2 regions of the Micromonospora sp. NPDC047187 genome follow, and region 2 is predicted to be linked to the other one. Evidence: riboswitches for the same ligand, from Rfam matches in the RefSeq annotation. Region 2 holds a riboswitch; the other holds the start of a gene.
What was found. Region 2 has a riboswitch for thiamine pyrophosphate ahead of thiE (thiamine phosphate synthase). Riboswitches for the same ligand answer to the same signal wherever they lie in the genome.
Positions count from the first base shown of each region.

Region 1: it holds a riboswitch for thiamine pyrophosphate, as region 2 does, so the genes downstream of both, ABZ794_RS28530 (ECF transporter S component) here and thiE (thiamine phosphate synthase) in region 2, are expected to answer to the same signal.

Region 1 covers NZ_JBEYUF010000026.1:4,077-10,182, forward strand. The annotation lists gene ABZ794_RS28520 (AAC(3) family N-acetyltransferase) at 1-287, opposite strand, end outside; gene ABZ794_RS28525 (alpha/beta fold hydrolase) at 317-1,147, opposite strand; TPP riboswitch at 1,255-1,359, shown strand; gene ABZ794_RS28530 (ECF transporter S component) at 1,434-2,027, shown strand; gene ABZ794_RS28535 (ABC transporter ATP-binding protein) at 2,142-3,572, shown strand; gene ABZ794_RS28540 (energy-coupling factor transporter transmembrane component T) at 3,569-4,369, shown strand; gene ABZ794_RS28545 (hypothetical protein) at 4,719-5,147, opposite strand; gene ABZ794_RS28550 (thiamine-binding protein) at 5,439-5,735, shown strand; gene gndA (NADP-dependent phosphogluconate dehydrogenase) at 5,925-6,106, shown strand, end outside.
Region 2 covers NZ_JBEYUF010000008.1:62,049-68,154, reverse strand. The annotation lists gene ABZ794_RS15800 (ThuA domain-containing protein) at 1-3,078, opposite strand, end outside; TPP riboswitch at 3,391-3,500, shown strand; gene thiE (thiamine phosphate synthase) at 3,495-4,121, shown strand; gene thiO (glycine oxidase ThiO) at 4,118-5,281, shown strand; gene thiS (sulfur carrier protein ThiS) at 5,272-5,472, shown strand; gene ABZ794_RS15780 (thiazole synthase) at 5,469-6,106, shown strand, end outside.

The DNA of each region.
Region 1 (6,106 bases), on a different contig from region 2:
CCCGGCATCTCCGAGCGGATCAGCGGCCACCAGCCCGCCGGCACCGGCGGGTTGCGCCACTGCGCGGGGTCGCTGTTGTCGGGCGTGTGGGTGGGCACGACGATCGTGCCGTCGGGGCCGAGCGCGTCGCGCAGGGCGAGCACCATCGCGTGCGGGCCGCCGCTGACGAAGCCCAGCGGACGCAGCGCGGCGTGCACCAGCAGCGTCGCGCCGGGGCGTACGCCCAGCACGCGCAGCTGCGCGGCGATCGAGCGACGGCTGCCCGGCCCGCTGGCGTCCGTCGTCACGTTGGCTCTCCCTCGCGGACCCGCACGGCTCAGGACGTCCCGCCGGCTCGGGCCAGGATCGCCTCGGCGAGCGGGGCCGGCGCCGCGTCCGGGATCCAGTGACTCACCCCGGGCAGCTGCACGAAGCGGTAGTCGCCTGTGACGTTCTGCGCGCACGCCTCGGCGGCGGTCCGGCCGATGGCGACGTCCCGGTCACTCCAGACGTACGTGGTGGGCACCGCGACCGGGCCGACGCCGGCCAGGTCGGCGCGGGACATCGCCCGGTACCAGTTCAGCGCGGCCGTGAGCACACCCGGCTCCCGCATCGGGTCGGCGTACCGGTTCACCCGGGACGTGTCGCCCACCCCGCCGAGCAGCTTGCGCAACGCGGTGGCGTGCCACGCCAGCAGCACCTTCTCCGCCTTGTCGGGCTTGCGGAACAGCGCGATGTACGACGAGCGGGCCTTCTGTTGGGCGTCGGTGCTCAGGGCGTGCGCCATGGCCGCCGGATGCGGTACGGACACCGCGGTCAGCGTGTGGACCCGCTCGGGGTGCCGGGCGGCAACCGCCCAGGCCACGACGGCGCCCCAGTCGTGGCCGACCAGGTGCACGGCGTCCAGCCCGAGCGCGTCGAGCACCGCCACCACGTCGGTGACGAGTTCGGGGATCCGGTAGTCGGCCACCGCCGTGGGCCGGGCACCGGGTGAGTAGCCGCGCTGGTCCAGCGCGTACGTGCGCAGCCCACCCGCGTGCAGCGCCGGCACCACGTCGTCCCACTCGCCGCTGTGCTGTGGAAAACCGTGCAGCAGCAGGACGGGTACGCCGTCCGTCGGACCGCCGACGGTCACCTCGAACGTGAAGCCTCGCGCGTCAACCCGCATGATCGGAAGCGTACCCAGCCGGCGGTGCGCCGGTCGCTCCCGCAGGTCAGGCGGGTGCCCTGCTGGGCCCGCGCCCCTGGTCGGTGTTAGCGTCAGCGAGACAACTTCATATCCGACAGGGGAGCGCACAGCGCTGAGAGTGCGGGCACGCCCGCAGACCCTCGAACCTGATCTGGGTAATGCCAGCGCAGGGAGTTCGGTCGACCTCCAGCCGCGCCGCAGTCCGGTGCCACCGGACGCGGCGTGCGTCTTCTCCTGGTTCGCACTCACGAACTGGGAGCAACACATGACATCCACCACCGACACACACCGTTGGCGCACCATCGACATCGTGGTCGCCTCGGTGATCGCTGTCGCCTTCGGCGTCATCTTCTGGGCCTGGGGCCTGGTCTGGAGCGCCACCGAGGGCGCGTTCGCCTTCTTCCCGCCGGCGCAGACGCTGCTCTACGGCGTCTGGCTGATGCCGGCGGTGATCGGTGGGCTGGTCATCCGCAAGCCCGGCGCCGCGCTCTACTGCGAGACCGTGGCCGCGGTCCTGTCCGCGCTGCTGGGCAGCCAGTGGGCCGGCACGGTCATCCCGCAGGGCATCGTGCAGGGCATCGGCGCCGAGCTGGCCTTCGCCGCCTTCCGGTACCGGTCGTTCCGGCTGCCGACCGCTGTGTTCGCGGGCGCACTGACCGGCCTCAGCGCCGCGTTGTTCGACTTCTTCGTCTGGAACGTCGACTACGCGCTGACCGACTACCGCATCCCGTACGCGCTGCTCACCATCGTCAGCGCCACAGTGATCGCCGGCCTGGGCGGCTGGCTGCTGACGAACGCCCTGGCCAACACCGGCGTCCTGGACCGCTTCCCAGCAGGCCGAGACCGAGCCCTGATCTAACCCCCTGGTCGACGATGTTGATCAAGAGGTTTGCGTCAACGGAAGGCGATTTCCTGACGCAAACCTCTTGATCACCGGGGATAGGCGGGCGCGCAGCCTGGAGGGGGTGGGTTGGTGGGCGGGGTACTGCTGCGGGGGTTCGGGTGGCGGCACGCTGGGCGGCGCGCCTGGGCCGTGCGCGGGGTTGACCTGCGGGTCGAGGCTGGGGAGCGGGTTCTGCTTCTTGGGCCCTCCGGGGCTGGCAAGAGCACTTTGCTCAGCGCGTTGGCCGGGCTGCTCCCCGAGGACTCCGGCGAGCAGGAGGGCACCGTCGAGATCGACGGGCTCGACCCACGCAAGGGGCGGGAAAGGGTCGGCATCGTCTTCCAGGATCCGGAGACCCAACTGGTGATGGCGCGCTGCGGCGACGACGTCGCGTTCGGGCTGGAGAACCGGGGAGTACCGGCCGACGAGATCTGGCCCCGGGTGGACGAGGCGCTGCACCGGGTCGGCTTCCCGTACCCCCGCGACCGCCACACCGCGGCGCTCTCCGGCGGCGAGCAGCAACGCCTCGCCCTGGCCGGCGCGCTGGCCCTGCGCCCCGCCCTGCTGCTGCTCGACGAGCCGACCGCCAACCTCGACCCGGCCGGGGCCGAACTGGTCCGACACGCGGTGGCCGGGGCGCTGGACGCCGACACCACGCTGATCCTGGTCGAGCACCGGGTCGCCGAGGCACTGCCGCTGGTCGACCGGGTGGTCGTCCTGGAACCGGGTGGCGGCGTCCGCGCGGACGGCACACCAGAGGCGGTCTTCGCCGCCCACGGCGCCGCCCTGGCCGCCGAGGGGGTCTGGGTGCCCGGCCACCCCATCGCGCCCCGGCCGGCCACCGCCGGCCCCGGGGATCTGTTGCTCACCGCCGACCGGCTCGGCCTGCCACCCCGGCTGGGCTCCACCGACCTGGCGGTACGCGCCGGTGAGGCACTCGCCGTACGCGGACCCAACGGCGCCGGCAAGTCCACCCTCGCGTTGCTGCTCGGCGGTCTGCTCCGGCCCGGCAGCGGGCGGGTCACCGCGTCCGCCGAGTTGGCCGGCGCGGACCACCGCACTCCCCCGCACCGGTGGCGGGCGCCCGCGCTGGCCCGACGAATCGGGTCGGTCTTCCAGGATCCGGAGCACCAGTTCGTCACCAGCACGGTCTTCGACGAGCTGGCGCTCGGCCCGCGCCGCACCGGTCAACCCGAGGCCGCCGTCAAGGAGACAGTGGCCGGGCTGCTGGACCGGCTGCGGCTGGCCCGGCTCGCCGCCGCCAACCCGTACACCCTCTCCGGCGGCGAGGCGCGACGGCTGAGCGTGGCGACCGCCCTGGCCACCGCGCCACGCCTGCTGATCTGCGACGAACCCACCTTCAGTCAGGACCGGCGGACCTGGCGGGAGCTGGTCGACCTCTTCGCCGACCTGCGCGACGCCGGGCACGGCGTGGTCACTGTCACCCACGACGCGGACTTCGTCGCCGCGCTCGCCGACCGCACCGTCACCCTGCACCGTGCACCGGACGACCACCGATGATCAGCATCGAGCCGGTCGCCGCGCCGGACGCGCCGTTGGCCCGCCGCAACCCGGTGGCGAAGGTCGCCGCCGCACTGGTCTTCTCGTTCACCCTGCTGGCGACCCTGGACCCGGTGGCCCCGGCGATCGCCATCGCCCTCGAACTGGCCGTCCTGCCGCTGTTCGGCATCCGCTACCGGGTGCTGGCCCGGCGGGCCTGGCCACTGCTGCTCAGTGCCGCCGGCATCCTGGTCACCCTGGTGCTGTTCGCCGCCGACCGGTCCGGTCGGGTCCTGCTGGACGTGGGACCGGTGCTGGTGAGCACCGGCGTCCTGCTCACCGCGCTCGGTCTGGTCCTGCGGGTGTTCGCGGTGGCCCTGCCCGGTGTGATCGTCTTCGCGACCACCGACCCCACCGACCTGGCCGACGCGTTGATCCAGAACGCGAAGGCGCCGGCCCGGTTCGCCATCGGGGCGCTGGCCGCGTTCCGGCTGGTGCCCCTGCTCGGTCAGGAGTGGCAGATGATCAGCATGGCTCGACGCGCCCGGGGCGTCGACGCGGGACGCAACCCGGTGGCGAAGCTGCGGCTCTTCGCCTCCACCGCGTTCGCGCTGCTGGTGGGGGCGATCCGCCGAGGCACCAGGCTGGCGGTGGCGATGGACGCGCGTGGCTTCGACGCCGGCACACCCCGTACCGTCGCCCGCCACCAGCACTTCACCCGCGCCGACGTCCTTCTCATCGCCGGGGCCGTCGTACTCGCCGCAGCCGCCCTGACCACGAGCCTCGCCCTGGGCACCTTCCGCCCCCTCATCAGCTGAACCGAGCCGGCCTGCTGCCCGCTGCCAGCCGCCCGCCGGCAAGATCCGCCACTACATCCCTGGTGTTGCTGTCGCCACACAGCGCCCCGCGCCCCGCGCCACGCGCCGCCGACCCGCGCCCCGCGCCACGCGCCCCGCGCCCCGCGCCCCGCGCCGCCGATCTTGCGGTTCCTGTCGTTGATTCATCCCGGTATGCCGGTGATGCGACGACAGAAAGTGCAAGATCGACGGGGCGGGGGGCGGCGCGGGCCGGGGGCGGCGCGGGGCGGGGACGGGGCTGGGCGGGGGCGGGGCTGGACCACGCGGGGCGGGGCTGGGGTGGGGTGGGGGTGGGGTGGGGGTGGCTTGGTCAGCTGCGACGGAAGGCGTAGCGGCGGGCCTGGCCGGCCTGCTGGCTGCGGCCGCCGCCGGAGCGGTTGCCGCCGCCCTGCGGTGGCCCGGCCGTGGGCGCCTTCGGTCGGCCAATCGGCTTCGGCAGATCTCGCATCGTCGGCGCGTCGACAACCGCCGGCACATCGACCGCTGCCGGCACCGCCATCTCGTCCGGCAGCGCCACCTCGTCCGGGGCGGCCACAGGCAGCTCCGGCTCCACCAGCGCCGCCGCCAGCGCAGGCTCCACCAGTGCCGCCGGCAGCGCCGGCTCCACTAGCAGCGCCGGCAGGGGCGGTTCGACAGCGAGGTCGAGGGCCGGGAGGGTGGGTGGGAGCGGGCCGTGGCCGGCCGCCCGGTCGACGCCGAGCGGGGTACGGGTCTTCTTCGGATTACGCCTGGCAGGCATCCGGGCCTCCTTCAATGCCGACCGGCACGGCCGGTCCCGCGCTGCGGCGGTCGGTCGGATCGGCTGGTGACCGCCGTTGCGCGACGGGTCGAGTGGGGAAGGGACTGCTCACCGGGGCCAGGCAGGGCCATCGCCGCCCAACGGCGGGGAGGGGATGCGGGACGCCCGGGAGCGCACGGACCGCGACGCGGGACGGCGGGCCGGCTCGGAAGTGGGGCGTCAGTTACGCATGTTCGTACCGTAGCCACCGCCGGACCGACGCGCATCCGGTTTTCCTGGCACGATCGGCACATGCTGATCGCGTTCTCGATCACCCCGCTCGGCGGTGACGACTCCGTGGGTGACCTGGTCGCCGAGGCGGTGCGGGTGGTCCGTGCGTCCGGTCTGCCCAACCGGACCGACGCCATGTTCACCACCATCGAGGGTGAGTGGGACGAGGTGATGGCGGTGGTGAAGCAGGCGGTCGAGGTGGTCGGCGCGCGGGCGCCCCGGGTGAGTGTGGTGATCAAGGCCGACGTCCGGCCCGGGGTCACCGACGCGCTGACCGGGAAGATCGCCCGAATCGAAGCCCGTCTCGCCGAAGGCTGACGCGCCCGGCGCGGGATGACGACACGTTTCCCTGCGCGGGGCACACCGACCGTTGTCGAGGGCCCGAGCGGCCAGGGGCAACGTCCACATCACGTGCAGTAAAGGGACGTCGATCACTGGTCCGTATCGGCTCACACCACGGTAAGTTTCCAAGCGCTGATAGTGGTGTGACGAGAGGTGGCGGCACGAATGGCTGATCAGGCGAGGGCACAAATCGGTGTGACCGGGCTGGCGGTGATGGGTCGCAATGTGGCCCGCAACCTGGCCCGCAACGGCTTCACGGTGGCAGTGCACAACCGCTCGCCGGAGCGCACCCGCAGCCTGGTCGCCGAGCACGGCGACGAGGGCACGTTCCTGCCGGGCGAGACGAT
Region 2 (6,106 bases):
GGTGACCGGTGCGCTCACGTCCGTGTACGTCTGCCACGCGCCGGTCGACGGTACGACGGCCGTGGCGACCACCGGTCCGTCAACGGCACCCGCGCGCACCTCGATCCGACCACCAGCGGCGGCGGAGGCGGCCCGGAACCGGATCTCGGTGATGTTTGTCAGGTCCGCCGGGGCGACCGACCACCAGTCACCGTCCTCGATGAACGCGATGCTCTGGCCGCCACCGGCGGTGTCGGCGCCGGCCTCCCGCTGCACGCCGGGGTCTCCACCGCCGGTGCTCACCGGGGCACGCCCGGTGGCGGTGAAGTACTCGGCCTGCTTCTGCTTCGGCTGCAGAACCTCGATCTGCCGACCGGTCAGGGCACCGGCGCCGCCGGCACCACCCTCGTCGGTGTAGGTCGCCTCGAAGACCGCGAAGACGTTCGCCTCGGCGCCGTGCCCGGAGGCGAGCGACGTCTGGACGGTGCCGGTGCAGCCGGTGTGCTGCTCCAGCGGGTGGGCGTGCTCGTCGTGACCGAGCAGCACCTGAAGCTGCACCCGGTCACAGTCGATCTGCCCGTCCTCGGGGTCGGTCACCTTGATCGAGTAGCGGACCTGGTCACCCCAGTTGAAGAAACCGCCGTCCGGTGGGAACTCGATGGAGACCGTCGGGGCGGTGTTGCCCACGGTGACCGGCACGTTGGCCACCGCGGTCCGGCCCTTGGGGTTGGTGACGGTGAGCTGGGCGGTGTAGTTGCCCGCCGTGGCGTACGTGTGGGTCGGGTTGGCCTCGGTCGAGGTCTGCCCGTCGCCGAACGTCCAGGCGTAGGTGAGCGTGCCACCGTCCGGGTCCCGGGAGCCGGCGCTGGAGAAGGTCACCGTCAACGGCGCCGGACCCGAGGTCGGGTTGGCGGACGCCGCGGCGATCGGGGCGCGGTCACCGGCGGTGTAGTCGATCCGGTAGACGCCCGAGTTGTCGTTGTTGCCGCCGAAGCCGCTGCCCCACTCGATCAGGTACAGCGCCCCGTCCGGGCCGAACTCGAAGTCCATCGGCCGGACCATGCTCATGCCGGTGAGCAGCTGGTTGATGTCCACCAACGACTTGCCGTCGGGGGTCAGCTGCATGGTGTACATCTTGTTCTGGTTCCACTCGCCGAGCAGAGCCTTGCCGTCGTAGTACGCCGGCCACTTGCGGTTCGAGTTCAGGTCGGCGTCGTAGCGGTAGACCGGGCCGCCCATCGGGGCGCCGCCGCCACCGATCTCCGGGTAACGCGCGTCACCGGCGTACCCGTAGTCGACGGTCGCCGGGACCACCGGCGGGAGGTTGGTCAGGCCCGTGTTGTTTGGCGAGTTGTTCACCGGGGCGGCGCAGTCGAACTTCGGACCGCTCGGGCCGGACGGGAACGTGTAGTCGTTGTACGCCTCGTTCGTGCCCGTGCAGTACGGCCAGCCGTAGTTGCCCGGGGTGACGACGTTCCACTCGACCAGACCGCGGGGGCCCCGGTTCGGGTTGTCCGCGTTGGCGTCCGGTCCGTAGTCCGCGACGTACAGCGTGTTGGTCTTCGGGTCGGTGCCGATCCGGAACGGGTTGCGGAAGCCCATCGCGTAGATCTCGGGACGGGTCTTCTCGGTGCCCGCCGCGAAGAGGTTGCCCGCCGGAACGGTGTACGTCCCGTCGTCCTCCGGGTGGATCCGGATCACCTTGCCGCGCAGGTCGTTGGTGTTGCCGGAGGTGCGCTGCGCGTCGTAGTCCTGGCGCCCTGCCCGCTCGTCGATCGGCGTGTACGAGTTCGACTCGAACGGGTTGGTGTTGTCACCGGTGGCCAGGTACAGGTTGCCGTCGCCGTCGAAGGCCATGCTGCCGCCGGCGTGGCAGCAGGTGTTGCGCTGCGTGTCGACCCGCAGCACCTGCTTCTCGCTGGCCAGGTCGATGGTGTCGCCGGTCACCGTGAACCGGGACAGCAGGTTGCGGGTGACCCCGTCGTTCGGGGCGTAGTACAGGTACACCCAGTTGTTGGTGGCGAAGTCCGGGTCGAGCCGGATGCCGATGAGACCGTCCTCGTTACCGGTGAAGACGTCCAGGTCAACGGCGGTGACGGTGTTGCCGGTGTCCGGCTTCACGATCTGCACGCGACCGTCGCGCTCGATGTAGAAGACCCGCCCGTCGGGGGCGACGTCCAGCTCCATCGGGTTGCTGGTGTTGCTGTCCAGCGTGACCTTCTCGAAGTTCGAGGTCTTCGAGGCGCCGCAGTCGGCGTTCTCGACGCCGGCCGCGGTGCGGATGCCGCCGAGCAGGTGGGAGAGGAACTCGGGCTCGGCGTACGACTCCCGGGTGTGCCCGCCGCCGGTGTACCAGGAGCGGCCACCGTCGTAGTCCTGACACCAGGCGATCGGGTGGTCCGCACCCATCGCGCCGGCACCGGCGGTGTAGCTCTTCTCGTCCAGGCTGGCCAGCACGTGCACGTCCGGCCGGGGGTTGGTCTGGTAGTTGTACCACTCGTCGAAGCGGGACCACCGGTCCGGCAACCCGGCCGTGGACGGGTGGGCGTGGTCCTCCACCTTGACAGTGGCCTGCTGGTTCTGCGGGTGGTTGGCGAAGTACGCGCCAACCAGGTCGCCGTACCAGGCCCAGCTGTACTCGGTGTCCGACGCGGCGTGGATGCCGACGTAGCCGCCGCCGGCCTTCACGTAGCGCTCGAACGCCGCCTGCTGGTCGGCGTTGAGCACGTCGCCGGTGGTGGAGAGCCAGATCACCGCCTTGTACTTCGCCAGGTTGGCGTCGTTGAATGCGGCGCCGTCCTCGGAGTTGTCCACGGTGAATCCGTTGTCGACGCCGAGCTGCTGGATGGCGGCGACGCCGGTGGGGATGGAGTCGTGCCGGAAGCCGGCGGTCTTGGAGAAGACGAGGACGGAGAAGGGATCGGCCGCGGCCTTTGGCGCCTTCGGCGCCACCTGGCTGACCGGGGCTGCGGCTTTCGCATCCCGTGGGGGAACCTGGGCGGCCGCCTGCGCGGGCGCGCCGAACAGGGTGGTCGAGGCCATGGCCAGGGAGATCAGGGTTGCGGTGATGGGTAAGCGGGCACGACGAGAACGGGACACGCCGCCTCCTGTGTCGTAGTGACAGAGCTCGCGGGAGTCGGCTCGCCGAAGGCCGTCCCTGATGGAGCCGGTGGTCACACCGTGTCAGGGTGCCCCCACCGACATTTTGTCGAATCGCTGAACAAATTAATTCGGCTGGCTCGATGTCGGGCAAGATGCGGACGGGTAACGGTTCTGCAACGGGGGGCGACATTCCGAACAGGACCGTATGAAGTGCCCCATTGGATCTCGCTCGTTTTGACGCGGCCCGCCGGCCGGCCACCGCCGACCCCGCGCCTTGGCAGGCCGGCGGATCTGTCGTACGGTGACACGCAAGTAACCCACGGGAGCCCGGTGTACCGGGCTGAGAGGGGGGCTGACAGCCCCCGACCGTCGAACCTGATCCGGGTAATGCCGGCGCAGGGAGGAGCGTTGCCGTGCCGTCCCTGGGGCGATTGCATCTCATCACCGACACCCGACCGGGTCGCGACCCACTCGCCGTGGTTCGCGCCGCCCTCACAGTGGCCCACGCCGATCTGGTGGTGCAGGTCCGGGTCGAGGATTCCGCCACCGACCGCGAGGCGTACGACCTGACCCGGCGGGTGCTCGCGCTCTGCGCGTCGTACCGGGCGACCTGCCTGGTCAACGACCGGTTGCACGTGGCGCTGGCGGTGGGCGCCGCCGGTGGGCACGTCGGCGCCGATGACCTGCCGGTCGCCGCCGCCCGCCGGGTGCTCGGCCCCACCGGTGTACTGGGCGCCACCGCTCGCGCGCCGGGCCCGGCGCGCGAGGCCGTCGCGGCGGGCGCCAGCTACCTGGGCGTCGGGCCGTGTCACACCACCAGCACCAAGACCGGCCTGCCGGACCCCATCGGGCCCGCCGGGGTACGCGCCGTCGTCGACGCCGTCGACGTCCCGGTCATCGCGATCGGCGGAGTGACCGCCGCCCGGGTGCCGGCGCTGCGGGCCGCCGGGGCGTACGGGGTGGCGGTGGTCGGTGCCGTCTCCGCCGCCGCCGACCCGGCACGGGCAACCGCCGAGCTGATCGAGGCCCTGACGTGCTGACCGGCCGGTTCCCGTCACCGCCGTCGAGCGACCGGGTCCGGCCGGACGTGGCAGTGGTGGGTGCGGGGCCGATCGGGCTGGCGATCGCCTGGCGTTGCGCCGCGCGCGGGCTGCGGGTGGTGGTGCACGATCCGGCGCCCGGCTCGGGGGCGTCGGCGGTGGCAGCCGGCATGCTCTCCCCGGTCGCCGAGGCGTACTTCGGCGAGCGGCAGTTGACCAAGTTGCTGCTGGCGTCCGCCGCCCGCTGGCCGGCGTTCGCCGCCGAGTTGACCGAGACGACCGGAGCCGAGATCGGCTACCGGACCGATGGCACCCTGATGGTCGGGCTCACCGGCGACGACCTGGCCGAGGCGCGCCGGCTGTGGGCGTACCAGCAGGGGTTGGGCCTGCCCGTGACGCCGCTGCGCCCCAGCGAGCTGCGCGACCGCGAACCGGCGCTCGCCCCACGGGTGCGCGGCGGCGCGCTCGCGCCCACCGACCATCAGGTCGACCCCCGGCTGCTGGTGCCGGCGCTGCGCACGGCCGCGCAGCGGGCCGGCGCGGCGCTCGTGCCGCAGCCGGTCCGGCGTCTGTCCGATGTGGAGGCACCGGTCACCGTTGTCGCCGCCGGCTGCGGGGCCGCCGCGCTCACCGGCCTGCCGGTGCGGCCGGTGAAGGGCCAGATCCTCCGGCTGCGCGCGCCCGACGGCGTCGCGCCGGGCTTCCGGCACGTGATCCGGGGGTACGCCGACGGCGAGCACGTCTACCTGGTGCCCCGCGCCGACGGTGAGGTAGTGCTCGGCGCGACTGTCGAGGAGCGCTCGGACACCACTGTCACCGCCGGCGCTGTGCAACGGCTGCTGCGCGCCGGGGTCGACCTGCTGCCCGAGCTGGCCGAGTACGACCTGGTCGAGGCGGTCGCCGGGCTGCGCCCGGGCACCCCGGACAACGCGCCGATCCTCGGGCCGCTGCCCGACCGACCGGACGTCCTGGCCGCCACCGGGCACCACCGGCACGGCATCGTGCTCACCCCGATCACCGCCGACCTGATCGCCGACCTGGTGCTCGGCGGCGTACCCGACCCGCTGCTCGCGCCCTTCCGGGCCGACCGCTTCGGCGGTGCCGCGGTGGCCGCGTCGGGCGGACCTGAACCGACGATGGAGGGGGACCTGTGGAGTTGACCGTGAACGGGGCCGGGCGCAGCGTCGCCGCCGGCGCGTCAGTGGCGGACCTGGTCCGCGACATCGTGCCGCACCCACGTGGGGTGGCGGTCGCTGTCAACGGCGAGGTGGTGCCCCGGACCGGCTGGCCGGCCCGGGCACTGCGCGACGGTGACCGGGTCGAGGTGCTCACCGCGGCGCAGGGCGGGTGAGCGGCGTGCCGTTCGAACTGGGTGGAGAGACCTTCACCTCACGGCTGATCCTCGGCACCGGTGGCGCCGCGAACCTGCACGTCCTGGAGCAGGCGATCCGGGCGTCCGGCACCGAGCTGGTCACCCTGGCGCTGCGCCGGGTGGGCACGGCGCCGGGCTCCACCGGTGGGCTGCTGGAACTGCTGGACCGGTGCGGCGTACGCCTGCTGCCGAACACCGCCGGCTGCCACACCGCCACCGAGGCAACAAAGGTGGCCCGGTTGGCCCGGGACGCGTTCGACACCGACTGGGTCAAGCTGGAGGTGATCGGCGACGAGCGGACGCTGCTGCCCGACGGGGTGGAGCTGCTCCGCGCCGCCGAGGAGTTGGTCGCCGACGGCTTCACGGTGCTGCCGTACACCAGCGACGACCCGGTGCTCGCCCGCCGCCTCGCCGATGTGGGCTGCGCCGCGGTGATGCCGGCCGGCTCCCCGATCGGCTCGGGGCTCGGCATCGGCAACCCGCACCACATTCGACTCATCCGGCAGGGTGTGGACGTGCCGGTGATCCTCGACGCCGGCATCGGCACCGCGTCCGACGCGGCGCTGGCCATGGAGCTGGGCTGTGACGGGGTGCTGCTGGCGAGCGCTGTCAC